Bradyrhizobium sp. AZCC 1610: one gene and its partner. The protein of the gene in region 1 interacts with the protein of each later gene in a pairwise test. Links are inferred from orthologs where the notes say so. Each region holds a gene or a part of one and is shown on either strand. Other genes may lie near its edges.

Evidence for each region.
Region 2: the proteins of gyrA (region 1) and gyrB interact in binary tests that used the Escherichia coli proteins (3 or more experiments, as listed by UniProt). The link is inferred for Bradyrhizobium sp. AZCC 1610 from one-to-one orthologs.

What each region holds. Positions count from the first base shown.
Region 1 is NZ_JAZHRR010000001.1:3,421,088-3,424,709, reverse strand. Bases 1-3,303 are described here. They hold gyrA (DNA gyrase subunit A), read left to right. Parts: upstream 1-373; coding sequence 374-3,103; downstream 3,104-3,303. Other genes in these bases: V1279_RS16970 (alpha/beta hydrolase), read left to right, coding at 3,235-3,303; V1279_RS16980 (DUF2306 domain-containing protein), read left to right, coding at 1-182. Also shown: more of V1279_RS16970, read left to right, coding at 3,304-3,622. UniProt on the Escherichia coli protein: A type II topoisomerase that negatively supercoils closed circular double-stranded (ds) DNA in an ATP-dependent manner to maintain chromosomes in an underwound state.
Region 2 is NZ_JAZHRR010000001.1:7,018,067-7,021,435, forward strand. The notes cover bases 260-3,309. They hold gyrB (DNA topoisomerase (ATP-hydrolyzing) subunit B), read left to right. Parts: upstream 260-590; coding sequence 591-3,029; downstream 3,030-3,309. Other genes in these bases: murA (UDP-N-acetylglucosamine 1-carboxyvinyltransferase), read left to right, coding at 3,044-3,309. Outside these bases: V1279_RS34370 (acyltransferase family protein), read right to left, coding at 1-256; more of murA, read left to right, coding at 3,310-3,369. UniProt on the Escherichia coli protein: DNA gyrase negatively supercoils closed circular double-stranded DNA in an ATP-dependent manner to maintain chromosomes in an underwound state.

The DNA of each region.
Region 1 (3,622 bases):
TCCACCTGCTATCGATCATGGTTCTGGTCCTTCTGCCGGTGGCCGTCATTGCCGCGCGCCGCCACAATGTGAGCCGTCACCGCAAGACGATGATCGGTATCTTCACCGGAGGGTTGGTCGTCGCCGGCCTGTTCACCCTGCTGCCGGGACGGATCATGCATGCGGTGTTTTTCGGCCCTTAGGCCGATTCAGGAAACACCACTCCAGCGCCGCGTTTCCGGGCCTGGAAATGCCGGCTCCGGCGAACCCCGCGCAATCCCGTAAGTCCATGAAAAAACGAGCGGAAAAACAACCCTTCCGGAACGCGTCAGGGTGGTTATCGGGCCTCCGATGCGCTATATGATTCTCAGTTGAGAACTGACCGGATTCCCCTTTGTCTGACCCTGAAGATAACAAGCCCGGCGAGCCGCCGGAGCCTTCCGATATTCGTCCCGTTTCCATCCTCGACGAGATGAAACGCTCCTACCTCGATTACGCCATGAGCGTGATCGTGGCGCGGGCGCTGCCGGACGCGCGCGACGGGCTCAAGCCCGTGCATCGCCGCATTCTCTACGCGATGCACGAGAACGGCTTCGAGTGGAACAAGTCGTACAACAAGTCGGCGCGCACGGTCGGCGATGTCATCGGTAAATACCATCCCCACGGCGATCAGTCGGTCTATGACGCGCTGGTGCGTCTCGCGCAGGATTTCTCCATGCGCGTGCCGTTGATCGACGGTCAGGGCAATTTCGGCTCGGTGGATGGCGATACGGCGGCCGCCATGCGGTACACCGAATCCCGGCTGACCAAGATCGCGCAGACGCTGCTCGACGATATCGACAAGGACACCGTCGATTTCCAGGCCAATTACGACAGCCGCGACCGCGAACCGACGGTGCTGCCGGCCAAATTCCCCAACCTTCTGGTCAACGGTGCCGGCGGTATCGCAGTCGGCATGGCGACCAACATCCCGCCGCACAATCTCGGCGAGATCATCGACGCCTGCGTGGCGCTGATCGACAATCCGGCGCTGACGATCGACGATCTCATCAACATCGTACCGGGACCGGATTTTCCAACCGGCGGCATCATCCTGGGACGGCAGGGCATCCGCTCGGCCTATCACCTCGGCCGCGGCTCGATCGTGATGCGCGGCAAGGTCTCGATCGACACCATCCGCAAGGACCGCGAAGCGATCATCGTCACCGAAATTCCGTTCCAGGTGAACAAGGCCACCATGGTGGAGCGTATCGCCGAACTGGTGCGCGAGAAGAAGATCGACGGCATCTCCGATCTGCGCGACGAATCCGACCGTGACGGTTTCCGCGTCGTGGTCGAACTGAAGCGCGATGCCGTGCCTGACGTGGTGTTGAACCAGCTTTATCGTTTCACGCCGCTGCAGACGAATTTTCCGGCCAACATGGTGGCGCTCGACGCTGGCCGGCCGCAGACGATGAACCTGAAGGACTTTCTGACGCTGTTCATCGCCTTCCGCGAGCAGGTGGTGACGCGGCGCACGAAATTCCTGCTCAACAGGGCCCGCGACCGCGCCCATATCCTGGTCGGCCTTGCCATCGCGGTTGCCAATATCGACGAAATCATTCGCGTTATCAGAACCTCGCCCGATCCGACCACGGCGCGTGACATCCTGATGTCGCGGGACTGGCCGGCGCGGGATGTGGAGGCGATGATCACGCTGATCGACGATCCCCGGCACCGGATGGCCCCCGACGGCACCGCGCGGCTGTCGCTGGAGCAGGCCAAGGCCATTCTCGAACTGCGGCTGCAGCGGCTGACCGCGCTCGGCCGCGACGAGATTTCCCAAGACCTCGACAAGCTTGCGGTGGAGATTGCCGACTATCTCGATATCCTGCGCTCGCGTGCGCGCGTGCAGGCGATCATCAAGGAAGAGCTTGCGGCGGTCCGGTCCGAGTTCGCCACCCCGCGCAAAACCGTCATTATCGAGCAGGAAGGCGAGGTCGAGGACGAGGACCTGATCCAGCGCGAGGACATGGTGGTCACGGTCTCGCACGCCGGCTACGTCAAGCGCGTGCCGCTCTCGGCCTATCGGGCGCAGCGCCGCGGCGGCAAGGGCCGTGCGGGCATGCAGACCCGCGACGAGGATTTTGTCAGCCGCCTGTTCGTGGCCTCGACCCACACGCCGGTGCTGTTCTTCTCCTCGAAGGGCCAAGTCTACAAGGAAAAGGTCTGGCGGCTGCCGGTGGCGGCGCCCAACGCGCGCGGCAAGGCGCTGATCAACATCCTGCCGCTGGAGCAGGGCGAGCGCATCACCACCATCATGCCGCTGCCGGAGGACGAATCCTCCTGGGCCAATCTCGACGTGATGTTCGCCACGACCGGCGGCACCGTCCGCCGCAACAAGCTGTCCGACTTCGTCGATGTCCGCCGCTCCGGCATCATCGCCATGAAGCTCGGAGAGGGCGAGGCGATCGTCGACGTGCAGATCTGCACCGAGCACGACGACGTGCTGCTGACGGCCGCGGGCGGCCAGTGCATCCGCTTCCCCGTCACCGATGTGCGCGTCTTCACCGGCCGCACCTCGATGGGCGTACGCGGTATCGCCTTGGCCAAGAACGACACGCTGATCTCGCTGGCGATCCTGCGCCATGTCGAAACCACCTCGGACGAACGGTCGGCTTACCTCAAGATGCGCCGTGCGGTGGCAGGCGAAGCCGCAGCCGAGGAAACCGCCGAGGCGGAGACCGAGGAGCCGTCGACCGCGATCCAACTCTCTTCGGAGCGCTACGTCGAGATGTCGGCGCAGGAGCAGGTGGTGCTCACCGTCTCCGTCAACGGCTACGGCAAGCGCACGTCTTCTTACGAGTACCGCACCACCGGCCGCGGCGGCAAAGGCATCGTCGCGATGAGTGTCAACAACCGCAACGGCAAGCTGGTGGCGTCATTCCCCGTGGAGCACAGCGATCAGATCATGCTGGTGACCGACAAGGGCCAGCTGATCCGCTGCCCCGTCGAGGACATCCGCATCGCCGGCCGCTCGACGCAAGGCGTCATCGTGTTCGATACCGCCGAGGACGAACACGTGGTGTCGGTCGAGCATATCGGCGACGACGGGGAAAACGGCGTGAACGGTAACGGCGGCTAGCACCGCCGTTCCTGCGTAGCCCGGGTGGAGCGCAGCGCAACCCGGGATCAGCCTATCCGCTGCCAAGACTTTCCCCGGATTGAGCTGCGCTCCATCCGGGCTACGACGCTCCTCGCCGGATTTTGAAAACCATGTCCTTGCATTTCACTCTTGTGGCAGGACCTCTGGTCCGAGCGTCAAGCTGGGAGCCAACGGCCGAATGCCTGCGGGCGGCGGGATGTCATGTCCAGGTGCCGGATGTATTGGCCCATCACCATTCGCCGCCTTCCTGGAGCGCATGGACCTCTCAACTTCTGCAGCACGTGGCCCGCGGCCACGAACCAATTGTGGTGGGCCATAGTTCGGCGAGTGCGCTGGTTGCCGATCTTGCGACCAAGCTGCCCGCGCGCGGAATCATCATTGTGGATGGGGACGTGCCTCCATCGCAAGGCGCAGCCTTTCCGGTCAGGCCTGCCCTTCACGACTTCATCAAGGGCCTCGTCGAACCCGACGGCATGCTTCCGATTTGGTCGAGATGGT
Region 2 (3,369 bases), 3.6 Mb from region 1 along the record:
AGAGCACCACGATCAGCGCCGGGAAGATGCGCCGGATTCGCCGGTTGTAGAACTCGACCAGGCTGAAGCGGCCGAGTTCCAGTTCGCGCGTGATGATGCCCGTGATCAGGAAGCCCGAAATCACGAAGAACACGTCGACGCCGATGAAGCCGCCCGGCATGGCGTCCGGGAACGCATGGAAATTCAGCACCAGCATCACGGCGATGGCCCGGAGGCCATCGACATCGGGCCGATATTTTGATGAAGGCTGGGACAATGGAGAGCTAATCCGGGATCGCAGTGACGGCGGACAACCACTACAAGCTGCCGCGCCGCCTCTCTTTAGCAGGTCCGCGGCGGCCTGCCATTTCCCACCGCGACGACTCACAAAAATCCGGCGGTCGAAGCGCAGAATCAGTCCCCGAAGCGCGCTTTTCGAGACCGCCAAAATCGGCCCTCGGAGACCTTGAAAAAGGGTAAAAAATCGCCATTTATTCAATGACTTGTTGATGGAGAGATTGCGCTAGGCGCGATGGCTCTTTCATGGCACAAATAGATCAATCAGCGCCTCATATTGCGCAGCTGATTCGGGACACCCTCGAAGGCCTCACATGACAGAACCTGCCCGGCAGACACCTGCCGATACTGAGCATTCCATTCCGGTCGAATATGGCGCGGAATCGATCCGGGTGCTGAAGGGGCTCGATGCCGTGCGCAAGCGGCCGGGCATGTATATCGGCGACACCGATGACGGTTCCGGCCTGCACCACATGGTCTACGAGGTCGTTGACAACGCCATCGACGAAGCGCTCGCGGGTCACGCCACCGCCGTGGAAGTCATCCTCAATGCCGACGGCTCGGTGACGGTGCGCGACGACGGGCGCGGCATTCCGGTCGACATTCACAAGGGCGAAGGCATCTCCGCGGCCGAGGTCATCATGACCCAGCTCCACGCCGGCGGAAAGTTCGACCAGAACTCCTACAAGGTGTCCGGTGGCCTGCACGGCGTCGGCGTCTCCGTCGTCAACGCGCTGTCCAGCAAGCTGCAGCTTCGCGTCTGGCGCGACGGCAAGGAGCACTACATCGAATTCGCCCATGGCGATGCGGTCGCCCCGCTCGAAGTCGTCGGCAACGCCAACGGCAAGCGCGGCACCGAGGTGACGTTCCTTGCTTCCACCGCGACTTTCACCAACGTCGAATATGATTTCCCGACGCTGGAGCATCGCCTGCGCGAGCTCGCGTTCCTGAATTCCGGCGTCAATATCGTGCTGTCGGACATGCGCCACGCGGTCGAGAAGCGCGAGGCGATGCGTTACGACGGCGGCGTCGAGGAGTTCGTCAAATATCTCGACCGCAACAAGAAGGCGATGGTGCCTGCCCCGATCATGATTCGGGCGGAGCTCAACGACATCGGCGTCGAGGCTGCCTTGTGGTGGAACGACAGCTACCATGAGAACGTGCTGTGCTTCACCAACAACATCCCGCAGCGCGACGGCGGCACCCATCTTGCGGGCTTCCGCGGCGCGCTGACGCGCCAGGTCAACGGCTATGCCGAGGCCAATGCAAAACGGGAGAAGATCGCGCTCACCGGCGACGATTGCCGCGAAGGCCTCACCGCCGTGCTGTCGGTGAAAGTGCCCGACCCGAAATTCTCCTCGCAGACCAAGGACAAGCTGGTTTCCTCGGAAGTGCGTCCCGTCGTCGAGAACGTGCTGAACGAGGCGCTGGCGGCGTGGTTCGAGGAGCATCCGAGCGAGGCCAAAGTCATCGTCGGCAAGGTGATCCAGGCCGCGGCGGCGCGCGAAGCCGCCCGCAAGGCGCGCGAGCTGACCCGCAAGAGCCCGCTCAGCATTTCGTCGCTGCCCGGCAAGCTCGCCGACTGCCAGGAGAAGGACCCGGCCAAGTCCGAACTGTTCATCGTCGAGGGCGACTCGGCAGGCGGCAGCGCCAAGCAGGGCCGCAACCGTGAATTCCAGGCCGTGCTACCGCTGCGCGGCAAGATCCTCAACGTCGAGCGCGTCCGCACCGACAAGATGCTGTCCTCCGAGCAGATCGGAACGCTGATCACCGCGCTCGGCACCGGCATCAGCGACGACTTCTCGGCCGACAAGCTGCGCTACCACAAGATCATCGTGATGACGGACGCCGACGTCGACGGCGCTCATATCCGCACGCTGCTGTTGACCTTCTTCTACCGGCAGATGCGTGAACTGATCGACCGCGGCCACCTCTATATCGCCCAGCCGCCGCTCTACAAGGTGACGCGCGGCAAGTCCGAACAGTATTTGAAGGACGAGCGCGCGCTGGAAGATTATTTGATCGCAACCGGCCTCGACGACTGCGTTTTCAAGCCGGCGACGGGATCGGAGCGTGCCGGACGCGACCTGCTGTCGCTGGTGGAGGATGCGCGCATCATCCGCGGCATCCTGAACAACCTGCACAGCCGCTATAACCGCAAGGTGGTCGAGCAGGCGGCGATTGCCGGCGTCCTGAGCCCGAAGATCACCAGCGACATCGCTACCGCCAATGCCGCCGCCGATTACATCGCCAGGCGCCTCGATGCGCTGGCCGACGAGGTCGAACGCGGCTGGACCGGCCGTTTCACCGAAGGCGAAGGCTTCTTCTTCGAGCGCACCATCCGCGGCGTCAAGGATGTCGCCATCATCGACGATGCCCTGCTCGGCTCCGCCGATGCGCGCAAACTCGACGACTACGCCGTTAAACTTCAGGAGTCCTATCCGAAGACGACCGGCGTGTTGCGCCGCAAGGATGCGGAGACCGCGATCCACGGGCCGGTCAGCCTGTTCGAGGCGGTGACCGACGCCGGCCGCAAGGGCGTGGCGTTGCAGCGCTACAAAGGTCTCGGCGAAATGAACCCCGGCCAGCTCTGGGAAACCACGCTCGACACCAACGAGCGTTCGCTGCTTCAGGTGAAGATCAAGGAGGTCGACGAAGCCGACGACATCTTCACCAAGCTGATGGGTGACGTGGTCGAGCCGCGCCGCGAATTCATCCAGGATAATTCGCTCAGCGCTAATGTTGACGTGTGAGGCAGGACGCGCCCGTGCCGCCCATTCAATACATCGTTGAAGGCGGCCACCGGCTCGCGGGAACGATCGAGCCGTCCGGCAACAAGAATTCTGCGCTGCCGATCATCGCTGCCGCCCTGCTCACCGAACATCCGGTCACGCTGGAAAACGTGCCGCGCATCCGCGACACCGAAACGCTGGTCGAACTGATCCGCTCGGTCGGCGCCTCGGCTGAATGGAAAGCGCGCAACACGTTGGCGATCCACGCCAAGGAAGTCCGCGCCGCCGATCTCGATCCCGAACTCTGCGCGCGGATCCGCGCCTCGATCCTGCTGGCCGGGCCACTGCTGGCCCGTTGCGG